2 regions of the Paraburkholderia sp. SIMBA_027 genome follow, and region 2 is predicted to be linked to the other one. Evidence: predicted binding sites of a transcription regulator. Region 2 holds the regulator's gene; the other holds the start of a gene.
What was found. The regulator LexA, encoded in region 2, represses DNA repair genes until DNA is damaged. The targets are predictions, from matches to a motif close to ACTGTATNNNNATACAGT.

Region 1: the regulator LexA is predicted to act here: its motif matches at 5,257-5,274, upstream of dinB (DNA polymerase IV).

The regions. Positions count from the first base shown of each region.
Region 1 is NZ_JAWRWY010000004.1:274,419-281,642, forward strand. Features, by position in the region: gene groL (chaperonin GroEL) at 1-193, opposite strand, end outside; gene groES (co-chaperone GroES) at 208-498, opposite strand; gene SB764_RS09280 (ExbD/TolR family protein) at 757-1,185, opposite strand; gene SB764_RS09285 (ExbD/TolR family protein) at 1,207-1,632, opposite strand; gene SB764_RS09290 (MotA/TolQ/ExbB proton channel family protein) at 1,652-2,440, opposite strand; gene SB764_RS09295 (energy transducer TonB) at 2,529-3,230, opposite strand; gene SB764_RS09300 (hypothetical protein) at 3,368-3,541, opposite strand; gene SB764_RS09305 (MFS transporter) at 3,558-5,012, opposite strand; gene dinB (DNA polymerase IV) at 5,371-6,525, shown strand; gene trpS (tryptophan--tRNA ligase) at 6,590-7,224, opposite strand, start outside.
Region 2 is NZ_JAWRWY010000019.1:90,708-97,931, reverse strand. Features, by position in the region: gene SB764_RS30645 (sulfate/molybdate ABC transporter ATP-binding protein) at 1-227, opposite strand, end outside; gene cysW (sulfate ABC transporter permease subunit CysW) at 230-1,210, opposite strand; gene cysT (sulfate ABC transporter permease subunit CysT) at 1,207-2,121, opposite strand; gene SB764_RS30630 (sulfate ABC transporter substrate-binding protein) at 2,235-3,281, opposite strand; gene lexA (transcriptional repressor LexA) at 3,551-4,201, shown strand; gene SB764_RS30620 (hypothetical protein) at 4,265-4,624, shown strand; gene SB764_RS30615 (DUF2939 domain-containing protein) at 4,794-5,510, shown strand; gene SB764_RS30610 (universal stress protein) at 5,606-6,073, opposite strand; gene nodI (nodulation factor ABC transporter ATP-binding protein NodI) at 6,423-7,224, shown strand, end outside.

The DNA of each region.
Region 1 (7,224 bases), on a different contig from region 2:
TGTCCGCGAGTTCCACTTCCTTCGCCACCGACACGCCGTCCTTCGTCACGACGGGCGAGCCGAAGCTGCGTTCGAGCACGACGTTGCGTCCCTTGGGACCGAGCGTGACCTTCACGGCGTCGGCGAGAATGTTCACGCCTTCGATGAGTTTGCTACGGGCGATGTCGCCGAATACGATGTCTTTCGCTGCCATGATCGATGCTTCCCTCAGGATTGAACGACTGCGACGATGTCTTCTTCGCGCAGCACGAGCAGTTCGTTGCCGTCGACTTTCACGGTCTGACCGGCGTATTTGCCGAACAGCACGCGGTCGCCCACGTTGAGATCGGGCGCGATGCGGCGCCCGTCGTTGTCGCGCCGGCCCGGACCGACGGCAAGCACTTCGCCCTGGTCCGGCTTTTCGGCGGCGCTATCGGGAATCACGATGCCCGATGCGGTTTTGGTTTCCTGATCGAGTCGCTTGACGATCACGCGATCGTGCAATGGGCGCAGGCTCATGGGCGTAGTCCTTTAACGTTATCAGCGATGGGCTGGCACTCGTTCAATGCGAGTGCTGATGGAGAACCGAGTATAGAAAACGCTTTCGCCGCGCTCCAATAATGGATTGGCAATTCGATATCGCGCGAATCCTGCAATCGATATGGCGATGCGTGTGTTGAATCGAAGACGAATCGAAGGCGCGAAAAAAAGCGAACGGCGCACCGTTCGCTTTAACGAAGTCCTCTCGTTCGGATCGAACGAGGGCCATCCCCAGTTTTACTGCATGTATTGCTCGTTTCCAATCAAGCCGATCTTTGTCGCGCCTTCGCGCTGCGCGGCCGCCAGCACTTCGGCCACGGCGCGATACGGCGCGGCTTTATCCGGCAGCAGATGAATCTCCGATTGATCGGCTTGCGCCGCCACGTCGGCCATATGTCGTTCGAGATCGGCGTGATCCTGAAGATGCGCGCCATTCCAGGCGAGCGCGCCGCTTGCATCGATATCCACCTGCACGACCGGCGGCGGCGCGGCGGGCGGCGGCGGATCGCCCACGGGCAGATTCATTTTCACCGAGTGCATCTGGATCGGAATCGTGATGATCAGCATGATCAACAGCACGAGCATCACGTCGATCAGCGGCGTGGTGTTGATGTCCACCATCACGTCCGGTTCGTCGCCGGAACCCTGGTTCACCTGCATTCCCATATCTGTTTCCTTCGCTCGCGCTCAACCGCCGCGCGCGGGCGGCTGCGTGATGAACGACACCTTCGTGATACCCGCGCGCTCGCAATCGGTCACCACGCGGCCGATGAACTCGTAGCGCGTGGACTGATCGCCGCGCACATGCACTTCGGGCTGCGGATCGCGCTGCGAGACCGTCTTCAGTTGCGCGAGCAGCGTGGGCGAATCGATACGCCGCTCGTTCCAGAACACGTTGCCGTCCTTGTCGACGGCAATTTCAATCGCGTCCGGTTTAGTCTGCAGCGGACTCACGGTTTCCTTCGGCAATTGCACGGGCACCGTATGCGTGACCACCGGAATCGTGATGAGAAAGATGATCAGCAGGACCAGCATGACGTCGACGAGCGGCGTCGTGTTGATGGTGGCGATCACCTCGTCTTCGCCGCCGTCCTGAGCTACGTTCATGGCCATGATGACTCTCTTCGCGCGCTCAGCCCGCGTTGGCGACGGCGCGCACGTTGCGCTTGCGGCCCGACAGCAGCACCGTATGCAGTTGCGCGCCGAACGTGCGCACGCGCTCCATCAGCGACTTGTTGCGGCGCACGAGGAAGTTGTAGCCGAGCACGGCCGGCACGGCGACCGCGAGGCCGATGGCGGTCATGATGAGCGCCTCGCCCACCGGACCCGCCACTTTGTCGATCGAGGCCTGACCCGCGATGCCGATCGCCGTGAGCGCGTGATAAATGCCCCACACGGTGCCGAACAGGCCGACGAACGGCGCGGTCGAACCGACCGTCGCGAGAAACGCGAGACCGTCCTGCAGGCGATTGCCGACGTTGTTGATCGAGCGGTCGATGCTCACCTGAATCCACGTATTGCGATCCACCTCTTCGAGCAGAACTTCGTCGTGATGCTCGGCGGCGTCGATGCCGGTTTCGGCGATGAAGCGAAACGGCGAGCGTTCGTCGAGTTGCGCCGCGCCTGCCGCGAGCGACGGCGCTTCCCAGAGCTGCTGATCCGCCGACTTCGCGCGGCGATTGGCGCGCGCCTGTTCGACGAACTTGGTGACCATGATGTACCAGCTACCCATCGACATGGCGACCAGCACGAGCAGCACGAAACGCGCGACGAAGTCGCCGTTCTTCCACAGCGCGTCGAGGCCATAGGGGTTCGCGGTCTCCACGCCGGCGGCCTGCGCCCACGCGGTGACGGGAATCGCCGCCGCCACGGCGACGACGGACAGGGCCGCACGCGCGGCAAACTTCGATTGCTTGTTCATCAGGACTCCAACATTAAAGACAGCGGAGGCCGGCGTGGCGCGATCGTCTTGAACGCGCCTGAATCTTTCTCGCCAGCCCACCGTAAATTCAGTTCAGATTGAACGAGAACGGCACCTGCACGCGCACCGGCTGACCTTGCGAAATGCAGTTGAACCGCTTGACCGCATTGAACGCCGCGCGATCGAGCAACGGGTCCGCCGACTTTTCGACTTTCTCGTCGGTCACGTGACCTTGCGGATCGACCACGAACGAAATCAGCACGTCGCCCGTGATGTTGTTCTCCTGCGCTTCCTCCGGATACGTCATGCTGGCGCGCACCTTGTCCGAGTTCGGACACACCACGCCCGCTTCATGACTCACCGGTTTGGGCGGTGCGGGCGGCGCGACCGGCGCGGGCGGCGTGGGCGCCGGAATCACCGCCGTCGGCGCAGGCGCGGCCTGATGCTCGATGGTCGGCGCGGGCGGTGCGGCCACGTGCACCTCGGGCGGCGGCACGAACGGCGGCGGACGCTTGATCTTCGGCGGCGGCTGCTTGACGACCGGTTGCGCGGGCGGCGTGGGCGCGGGCGTCGGCGGCTTGACCGGCATGATGATGCGCGTCTCCACCGGCTTCTGGACGATCTGCACCACCTTCGTGGCGAGACCGTTGAGCAGCGCCCAGATCAGCACGACGTGCAGCAGCAGGACTGCTGCGATACCGCCATAGCGGCGCGCCGGGCTTTGCTGCTTCGCGCCGTATTGTTTCGGCCGCCCCGACCAGCGGTCTGCTGCGGCTGTTCCCTGCGACATACACCACTCCGTTCGCTTACCTGAGTCATTCAATTCGTCAATACGCCTGCGGCTTTCGTGCAGCCGACGCTCAGGAGGTTACCCGCCCATCGCGCCGCGCTTAACCAAGCAATTCGAATAACGTTATGGTTGTTGAATCATCGATCGGTTTTTAATGTGATCGCCGCGACGGCGTGGCTGCGATAGCGGCAAATCCAGGCGCTATGGCGGCGATCGATACGCTTGTGCGTGATGACGACGCAATCAACTTCGGCAACGACAATCGCGGCTCGGGTGCGCGTGAGCACCTGAACGCTATCAGAGCGCTCCATTAGCCCCGGCACGTGCTTACGCGTGCTCGGCATGCTCCGCGTGATCGCGCGCGAGCACCGTCTCATCGTCGATATCGTGCTCGGTCGGTTCGTACTTCACGAGCGCTAGAAAGCCGATGGGAATGACCGCCGCGAGCGCCACGACCCAGAACATATCCGTGCCGAGCTTTGCGTTGAGGATCGGCAACACGAACAGCGCCACCGCGCTGCCGATCCCCGTGAGCGCACGGCCAAAACCGAGCCCCGTGCCGCGAATCGACGTCGGATACGAAAGCGCCGGATAAATCATCATCTGTGCGCCCGGGCCGAAACCTTCCGCGAACAGCCACGCGCCGAGCATGGCCAGTGCAATGCCGATGCCCAGCGCCGTCTGCGGATGCCCGAGCAACGCGAGCGCCACGAGCGCGACGAACTGCAACGCGAAACCCGCGAGCGCAACATGCCGCGAGGGCCGCGTGTGCGCGAGCCGCATGCCGAGCAAGCCGCCCGTGAGCGCAAACAAGACATTGAGCGCGAGCGAAGCCGAAATGGTTTCGAACACGCCCGCGCCGAGAAACTGCGAAAGAATCGACGGCAGGAAAAACGCAATGGCCGTGTACTCGAACGGAATGCACAGATTCATCACGCTCGCGACAATCGTGCGCGCCAGATACGGGCGCTGGAACAGCACGCGAAAACTCACGGGCGGCTGAGGATTCGCGGGCGGCGCTTCGTCGGCCTTATGCGCGTGAATGCCGTACGACTCGCGCAGAATGCGCACGGCGTCGTCGAGCTTGCCCTGATTCGCGGCCCACAGCGGCGACTCGTTCATGAAGCGGCTGCGCACGGCAATGATGATGAGCGCGGGCACCGCGCCGAAGATCAGCGAGGCGCGCCACAGCCAGCCCGCGTGCTCCTGCGGTAAAAAGAAATACAGCCCGAACACGATCAGAAAGCACACCGATGAAGCCGCGTACCACATCGGGCACCACGCGGCGAGCCGCGAAGCTTTATTGCCGCTGCCCTGGAATTTCGAAAACTCGGAAAGAAACGCCATCGCTACGGGCAAATCGATACCCACGCCAAGACCCATCACGAAACGCGCGGCGATCAGCACCCAGACGTTGGGCGCGAGCCCGGCGGCGATCGCCGCGACGACGAAGAAGAGCATGTCGGCCATGAAGACCTGATAGCGGCCGATACGATCGGTAAACCAGCCGCCGACGAGACTGCCCAGTATGGTCCCGATCATGATCGACGACGTGACGATGCCGGTCAGCGAAGGCGTCAGGTTGAATTCGCGCACGACATCCTGAATGCCGTACGACAGCGTGGTGAGATCGTAAGCGTCGAGAAATACGCCGCCGAGCGCGAGCAGCACGATCACGCGTGCATGACTTGCGCGCGCGGTGCTGGTGTTGATGAGGCGCGAAACGTCGCTGGCCGAACGAATCGGCGACGACACAGTTGAATCAATATCGAGCGTGCTCAATGGAATCCCCTTGAATGACGGCCATGACAGCGCGTAGTTATAGGAGGCCCATGGGTGCAGCACAACGAACGAGTTAGCGAATGCTTACCCGGTGCGCGAGAAATGCAAAGCGGCGAGCGTGATTAAACGCGCGGTGAATAAAAGGAATATCGGGCAGGCTGCGTCGCGACGTCTCCACCTCATTGCGCGCGGTTTGTCTGCGCTGCCGCTGCATTGGCGGAGTCGCCAACAAGGTGACAAAAACACTGTATGAATGTACAGTTACGGGCAACGCACGGCCCGACGCGGCGCGGCGTTGGCTCGAAACACGTTGCGTTCGCGGCCTCACTGTTCGAACGCCATTTCTCACACACCAGGCATGCCAGACGAAAGGCGCATCGCGCACCTCGACATGGACGCGTTCTACGCTTCCGTGGAATTGCTGCGCTATCCGGAACTGCGCGGCAAGGCCGTCGTCATCGGCGGCGGGCGCAATGCCGTGCCCGAGACGCTGCCCGACGGCACGCGCCGCTTCGCGCGCCTGCGTGACTACGTGGGGCGCGGCGTCGTCACCACATCCACCTACGAAGCGCGCAAATTCGGCGTGTTTTCCGCAATGGGCATGATGAAGGCCGCGCAACTCGCGCCCGACGCCATTCTGCTGCCCACCGACTTCGAGTCCTATCGCCACTATTCGCGGCTGTTCAAAAGCGCGGTGCGCACCTTCACCGAGCAGATCGAAGACCGCGGTATCGACGAAATCTATATCGATCTCACCGACGTCGAAGGCGAGCCGCGCGACATCGGCGCGCGTCTTAAAGCCGCGGTGCGCGACGCAACCGGCCTGACCTGCTCGATCGCGATCGCGCCCAACAAGCTGCTCGCCAAGATCGGCTCCGAACTCGACAAGCCGGACGGCCTCACGCTGCTCACGATGGCGGACCTCGAAGCGCGCATCTGGCCGCTCGAAGCGAAGAAAGTGAATGGCATCGGGCCGCGCGCGAGCAAGCGGCTCGCGGAGCTGGGTTTCGCCACGATCGGCGATCTGGCGAAAGCGGATCTCGGGCTTTTGCAGGAACATTTCGGCCGCACCTACGCGGCGTGGCTCGCGCGCGTGTCGCATGGCGAGGACGATCGCGAAGTGGTGGTGTCGTCGGAACCGAAATCGATGAGCCGCGAAACCACGTTCGAGCGCGACATGCACGTCGGGCGCGACCGTGCCGTGCTCACGCCCGCGCTCACGCAGCTATGCGAACGCGTTGCGCAGGATCTGGAGCGCAAAGGGTATTGCGGCCGCACCGTGGGCGTGAAAATCAAATTCGCGGACTTTAAAATCGTCACCCGCGATATTTCGCTGCCGATGGCCGTGCGCGATACCGCCGCCATTCGCCGCGCGGTTGGCGCGTGTCTGAAACGGATCGATCTCGATCGGCGCATCCGCCTGATTGGCGTGCGCGTGAGCGCGCTCGAACGCTACTCGGCGGACAGCCCGATTAACGGCGCTATTCAGGGCGAATTGCCGTTCGGTCCCTGAAACGAGCAAGCAGAAACGATAAAGCGAGCGCCGCTTTTCATGCGGCGCTCGCTGCACGTCATGCTCAGTTCTGGAAATAGCTCAGACCCAGCGCGCCCTTCACTTCGGACAGCGTCTGCGCCGCCACTTCGCGCGCGCGCATCGTGCCGCGACGCAGAATTTCGAGGACTTCGCCGCGATCTTCTTCCAGCTCGCGACGACGCGTGCGAATCGGTTCGATCAGCGTTTGCAGGCGCTCGTTGAGCACGCGCTTCACGACGCTGTCGCCCAGGCCGCCGCGCTGATAATGCGCCTTGAGCTCATCCACTTTCGCCACATCGGGTTCGAATGCATCGAGGAACGAGAACACCACGTTGCCTTCCACGCGGCCCGGATCGCTCACGCGCAGATGGTTCGGGTCGGTGTACATATTGTTCACCGCCTTCGTGATTTCATCGGGCGTCGCGCCCAGCGTGATCGCATTGCCGAGCGACTTGCTCATTTTGGCTTTGCCGTCGATACCGGGCAGGCGCGTGACTTTCGACAGCACCGCTTCGCATTCGACCAGCACGGCGCGATCGACGGTGTTGTTGAAACGGCGCACCAGTTCGTTGGTCTGCTCGATCATCGGCAACTGATCGTCGCCGACCGGCACGTGCGTGGCCTTGAACGCCGTGATGTCCGCCGCCTGACTGACCGGATAGGTCAGGAAACCCGCCG
Region 2 (7,224 bases):
ACCTGACGCTCGCGCGCGCCCACCTCGCCCACGTCCTGACCTTGCAGCACGACCTGACCTTCATCGGCGTATTCGAGGCCCGCGATCACGCGCAGCAGCGTGGTCTTGCCGCAACCCGACGGCCCGAGCAACGCGACCAGTTCGCCCGCCGGAAAATCGAGCGAGACGTTGTCGAGCGCGGTGAAGTCGCCGAAGCGCTTGTGCAGATTGCTGACGGTGATGCCCATGATTACAGCTCCTGTTGAAGCGATTGACGCGCGGCGCCGGTGCGGGGCGCGGGTTGCGAATGAGGTTGATTGCCCGACGCGGCCGCATAAGCGGGCGGCGGACCGGCGTGGGCCGGCACGTCGTCGTCGCGCAGTTCGGCGGACATGTGGCGCTCGGCAAGCAGCTTGAGCCCCAGCGTCACGAGCGCGAGCAGCGCCAGCAACGACGCCACGGCAAAGGCCGCCGCGAAGTTGTATTCGTTGTAGAGAATCTCGACGTGCAGCGGCATGGTGTCGGTCTGGCCGCGAATGTGACCCGAGACCACCGAGACCGCGCCGAACTCGCCCATCGCGCGCGCATTGCAGAGAATCACGCCGTACAGCAGACCCCAGCGGATGTTCGGCAGCGTCACGCGGCGGAACATCTGCCAGCCCGACGCGCCCAGCACGTGCGCGGCTTCTTCTTCGTCGGTGCCCTGCGCCTGCATCAGCGGAATCAGCTCGCGCGCGACGAACGGGAAGGTCACGAAGATCGTCGCGAGCACGATGCCCGGCACCGCGAAGATGATCTGCACGTTATGGTCTTCGAGCCACGGACCGAACCAGCCCTGCGCGCCGAACATCAGCACGTAGACGAGGCCCGAGATCACCGGCGAGACCGAGAACGGCAGGTCGATCAGCGTGGTGAGCAGCGCCTTGCCGCGGAAATCGAACTTCGCGATCGCCCACGACGCGCACAGGCCGAAGGCAAGATTCAGTGGCACCGCGATCGCGGCCGTGATCAGCGTGAGCTTGATGGCGGCGAGCGCGTCGGGATCGGCGAGCGATTCGAAATAGAAGCCGATGCCCTTCGAGAGCGCCTGCCAGAACACCGCGACGAGCGGCACCACGAGGAACAGCGCGAGAAACGCCAGCGCGATGCCCGTCAGCAGCCAGCGCACCCACGGCGCTTCGGTCACGGGGTTGGGACGACCTGCCGGAATACGGCGTGCGTTCGTGCTCATTGCGCACCTCCGGCGGCGGCTTGCGTGGTTTGCGTCGTGGTTTGCGTTGCATTCGGCGCACGCGGCGCGCCGCCACCGCGGCTCGTGCGGCGCTGCAAATACCATTGCAGCGTGTTGATCAGCAGCAGCATCACGAACGACACGCACAGCATCACCACGGCCAGTGCCGTCGCGCCTGCATAGTCGTATTGCTCGAGCTTGGTGATGATGAGCAGCGAGGTGATTTCGGACTTCATCGGCACGTTGCCGGCGATGAAGATGACCGAACCGTACTCGCCCAGCGCGCGCGCGAACGACAGCGCGAAGCCGGTCAGCAGCGCGGGAAACGCCGCCGGCAGCACGACGCGGCGGAACGTCAGCCAGCGCGACGCGCCGAGGCACGCGGCCGCCTCTTCCTGCTCGCGCTCGAACTCTTCGAGCACGGGCTGCACCGTGCGCACCACGAACGGCAGGCCGATGAACGTCAGCGCGACCAGCACGCCGAGCGGCGTGAAGGCGATCTTGAGTCCGAGCGGCTGCAGATACTGGCCGATCCAGCCGTTGCCCGCGTACACGGCCGCGAGCGAAATGCCGGCCACCGAGGTCGGCAGCGCGAACGGCAAATCGACGAGCGCGTCGATCACGCGCTTGAACGGGAACGTGTAGCGCACCAGCACCCACGCGAGCAGAAAGCCGAACACCGCGTTGATGAGCGCGCCGCCGAGCGCGGCGGTAAACGTCAGGCGGTACGACGCGATCACGCGCGGCGACCACACGGCGCGCACGAATTGCGCCCAGTCGAGCGTGGCGGTCTTGAGAAAGGTGGCCGCGAGCGGAATCAGCACCACGAGGCTCAGATAAGCCACGGTGATGCCGAGCGTCACGCCGAATCCCGGCAGCGCGCCTGGCTTGCGTAATCGGAACGTCGTCATGCTGGATCTCTTCACATGGGTTGCGCGTCTGTTGCGCCGAAAGGCGCGCCTCATAGGGCGCGCCTTGTTTTTATCGTTACGTCGATACTGCTACTGCACAACCGCGACTGCGCTTATTGCGGCTGGTAGATCGAGTCGAACACGCCGCCATCCGCGAAATGCGTCTTCTGTGCGTTGGCCCAGCCGCCGAAGGTGTCGTCCACCGTGTAGAGCTTCAGCTTCGGGAACTTCGCCGTCAGCGCCGCCGGCACCTTGTCCGAACGCGGACGGTAGAAGTTCTTCGCGGCGATCTCCTGACCTTCCTCGCTATAGAGGAACTGCAGATACGCCTCGGCCTGCTTGCGCGTGCCCTTCTTGTCGACGACCTTGTCGACCACGGCAACCGGCGGCTCGGCCAGAATGCTCACCGACGGCACCACGATCTCGAACTTGTCCGGACCGAATTCCTTCAGCGACAGGAAGGCCTCGTTTTCCCAGGCGATCAGCACGTCGCCGATGCCGCGCTGCACGAAGCTCGTGGTCGCGCCGCGCGCGCCCGAATCGAGCACGCCCGCATTCTTGTAGAGCTTCGTCACGAACTCCTTGGCCTTCTGGTCGTTGCCGCCCGGCTGATGTTCGGCGTACGCCCAGGCCGCGAGGTAGTTCCAGCGCGCGCCGCCCGAGGTCTTCGGATTCGGCGTGACGATCGACACGCCCGGCTTCGTCAGATCGTCCCAGTCCTTGATGTGCTTGGGATTGCCCTTGCGCACCAGAAACACGATGGTCGAGGTGTACGGCGAGGCGTTGTCGGGCAGGCGCTTTTGCCAGTCCTTCGCGACGATGCCCTTGTTGGCGAGCGCGTCGATGTCCCAGGCCAGCGCCAGCGTCACCACGTCCGCCTGCAGGCCGTCGAGCACCGAGCGCGCCTGTGCGCCCGAGCCGCCGTGCGACTGCTTGATGGTGAGCGTTTCGCCCGTCTTCGCCTTCCACTGCTTGATGAAGGCTTCGTTGATCTCCTGATACAGCTCGCGCGTCGGGTCGTACGACACGTTCAGCAGCGAGGTATCCGCGTGCGCAGCCGGCGCCATCGCCACCATGCCGACGAGCGGTGCGATGCCGATGACCAGTTTTGCAGCCAGCGAAGTCAGCCAGCCTGCGCGCCCCGTATTGCCTTGATTCATCCACTTTCTCCGTTTTGTCGTGTGGTGCTTGCGATCGATGAAGGCCAGTCTAGCGATCCGCTTACATTATTAAAAATGATGTTTTTTCATTCTTTAATACGCAAAAGTGGTAAGGGCGGAGGAATCGGACGTTGGAGCGTGTTTTCGTCCGTCAGATCGCCGGGAAACGCTGCTGTGGCGGCACCCAAACGACAAAGTTCAAGTAACACTTGAAAAGCGGCGAATACTGTATAAAAATACAGTTACCTGTTCAAACATACAGTGTCGACATGACCAAACTCACCGCACGACAGCAGCAGGTTTTCGATCTGATCCGCCGCGCGATCGAGCGCACCGGCTTTCCGCCCACGCGCGCCGAGATCGCTGCCGAACTGGGCTTCAGCTCGGCCAACTCGGCGGAAGAGCATTTGCGCGCGCTGGCCCGCAAGGGTGTGATCGAGCTTGCGGCGGGCGCCTCGCGCGGCATCCGTCTGATGCCCGGCCCCGACGACCTGCCGCACCAGTTCACGCTGCCGCACGCCAGCATCATGCAGCTCTCGCTGCCGCTGGTCGGGCGCGTCGCGGCAGGCAGCCCGATCCTCGCGCAAGAACATATCTCGCAGAACTACGCCTGCGACCCGGCGCTGTTCTCCAGCCGCCCCGACTATCTGTTGAAGGTGCGCGGGCTGTCGATGCGCGACGCCGGCATCCTCGACGGCGACCTGCTCGCCGTGCAGAAGAAGGCCGAAGCGAAAGACGGCCAGATCATCGTGGCGCGTCTGGGCGACGACGTCACCGTGAAGCGTCTGAAGCGCCAGCCCAACGGCATCGAACTGATCGCGGAGAACCCCGACTACGACAACATCTTCGTGCAGGCCGGCAGCGCCGACTTCGCGCTCGAAGGCATTGCCGTCGGTCTGATCCGGCCCACCGAATTCTAAGAATCCATCCGCGCCTGTCAGCGCTGGTTTTGCGCCTCGTGGCGCACTTCTCTGGAGAGAGTCATGGAACGCCTTGCCCGCCTGTTGCCCTTCCGTCAATTCGGCCGTCTGCGCCATCTGCGCGGAATCGCCTCGTGCGCAATGCGTGAAGCGCGCGCCTCAGCCGCCGCGCTCAATGGCTCGCTTTTCGAGAAGCTGGAAACGCCGGAACTGCCGCCGCTGCCGTCGGCGCAACCGGCCTTCGCCCGCGTGTCGCTGAACAGCACGCTGAATACGGAACAGCCGGACCGCCGCGCGCCGGTGCGCGTGTATCACGGTCAGTCGCGTCTCATCATGGTCGGCACGATGGACGCGGTGTGCCGTGCCATCGACCGCTGCATCGCCGAACAGCAAAGCGATCTGGCGGCGGCGCTCGCGAAGTAAGGTGTGAAATCGGAAGGTGGGAAATAGCGTGTCGGCGGAGGTTCTTGCGGGTGTAGGGATCGTTTTGGCGCACGTGTGGTCAACACTGTGATTGAATCGCCGACTCAACTACTCCTACTGAACCGCTATCTGAACCCTTGCGCTGCTCGCGCAGCGCGCCTGCTCTCCGATGACCGATATCGATACACCCAAGCTTTCTCGCTCTCGCGCCGGCAAGTCCTCGAACTGGAAGAAGCCCGTCGCCATCGCCGTTGCGGCGGTGGCCGTGGTGGCCGCGCTCGGTTACGGCTACGCCTCGCCGTACATCGCGCTGAATCATCTCAAACAGGCCGCCGACGCACGCGACGCGGCCTCGCTGAGCGAATACGTCGATTACCCCGCGTTGCGCGCGAGTCTCAAGCAACAGGCCGGGGAAATGCTGCAACGGCGCATTCAGGCCGAGCACAGCAGCAATCCGTTACTGCTGTTTGGCGCGGTGATCGGCTCGGCGCTGATCGGCCCGCTCGTCGACGCCTACGCCACGCCTGAAGGCGTCGCCGCGCTGCTCAACGGTATGCCGCCCACCGGCAAGCCCGGCGAACAACCCGCCGCGCCGCCGCCGGCTCCGCCCGCAGAAAACGCGCCGCCATCCGCGCCGCCAAGTGGCGCGTCAGCCGAAGCGCCCGCCAACCCCGGCGCACTGGCCGAGCCCGCTCAAGCGCAACCCCGATCGCAAGCCACGGCGGGTTATCGCAGCATCAATGAGTTCGCGGTCACATGGCAGCGCAGCGCGCACAGCGAGCGCTATGCCGCCATCCTGGAGCGGCACGGCCTGTTCTCGTGGAAGCTCGCGGCGGTGGAATTGAACGAACCCGATTCGGGCAGCGGCGCGAACACGCCGAACTGATCGGGCGCGAATGGCTGATCGTCTGCATCAAGGCGGCAATCATTGCGCGGCGGGCCGGCAAGACGTTAAACGCATGCCAGCCCCGCGCACGCGCCCTACGCGGCCGCTTGCTGCTTGTCTTCAGCAGGCGACGAACACGCCACGAGAATGCTGCACGACACACGATCGAGCAGCGGCGTATTGCCCGCGCCCATCCACCAGCGCGACAGACCTGTGCGGCAGCGATGCCCCACCACTACGAGATCGGCCTGCAGTTCGTTGGCGAGATTCGCGATTTCGTCGATCGGATGACCGAACGCGAAGTGGCCCTGCGCGCGCACGCCGCGTTCGGTGAGCCAGTCGACGCCCTCCTGCAGAATCTCGCGCGCCGTTTCCTCGAAGCGGCCGCACGCCACATCGGTCAGCAGGCCGGCGCTCTGGGCGATGGTCGAGCGCATGTCCACGACCGAGAGCAGATGCGTCTCGGCGTGCAGATCCAAGGCCAGATCGGCCCCGCAACGCAGCGCCTTGCGGCCTTCGCGCGAGCCGTCGTAACAGAGCAGGATTTTCTTGTAGCTCGCCATGATCATTTCCCCCAACACCCACGCGAAAACGCAGGTCGTACCTGCATCATGGTGCGCCGCAATTGCACATGCAAGGGCTGGAAAACGCCAGGTGCGCGGCAGCTCTCAAACCGCGCGCAACACCCGCCGGCACTGGATTTGCGCACAAGGACAATGATTGCCGCGTCAGCGATTGACGCGGCATGCGCACCTGCGCCTGCATGTGCACACCAGGCGCGCGCCGAGGCTTCCGTGTGAGCCATCGCGCTCGCGCGCGCGATCGGCATGCACCAACCTCGCGCGCCGCAATGCTCTAGAATAGGCCGCCTTGCGCGTGCACCACCTGCGCGCTCACCGACATCGCTCAACCATGCCCGCCATCGAATTCGAGCAGGTCATCAAACACTATGGAGACAGGACGGTCGTCAACGGTCTGTCGTTCGACGTCGTCCCCGGCGAATGTTTCGGACTGCTGGGTCCGAACGGCGCGGGCAAGACCACGACGCTGCGCATGCTGCTTGGCATCGTCTCGCCCGATGCGGGCCGCATCAGCCTGTGCGGCGAACCCGTCCCCGCGCGCGCCCGTCATGCGCGCGCCCGCGTCGGCGTGGTGCCGCAATTCGACAATCTCGATCCCGATTTCACCGTGCGCGAAAACCTGCTCGTGTTCGGCCGTTACTTCGGGCTCTCCGCGCGGCAGACTCAGGATCTCGTTGCGCCGCTGCTCGAATTCGCTCGGCTCGAAAGCAAGGCCGACGCGCGCGTGGGCGAACTGTCCGGCGGCATGCGGCGGCGGCTTACGCTCGCGCGCGCGCTCGTCAACGATCCCGACGTGCTCGTGATGGACGAACCCACCACGGGCCTCGACCCGCAGGCGCGTCATCTGATCTGGGAGCGGCTGCGTTCGCTGCTCGCGCGCGGCAAGACCATTCTCCTCACGACGCATTTCATGGAGGAGGCCGAACGATTGTGCAATCGCGTCTGCGTGATCGAGGAAGGCCGCAAGATCGCCGAGGGCGCGCCGAAAGCGCTGATCGAAACCGAAATCGGCTGCGACGTGATCGAGGTCTACGGACCGGAACCGGCCGCGCTGCGCGACGAGCTTGCGCCTTACGCCAAGCGCACCGAAATCAGCGGCGAAACGCTGTTCTGCTACGTCGACGACCCGGCGC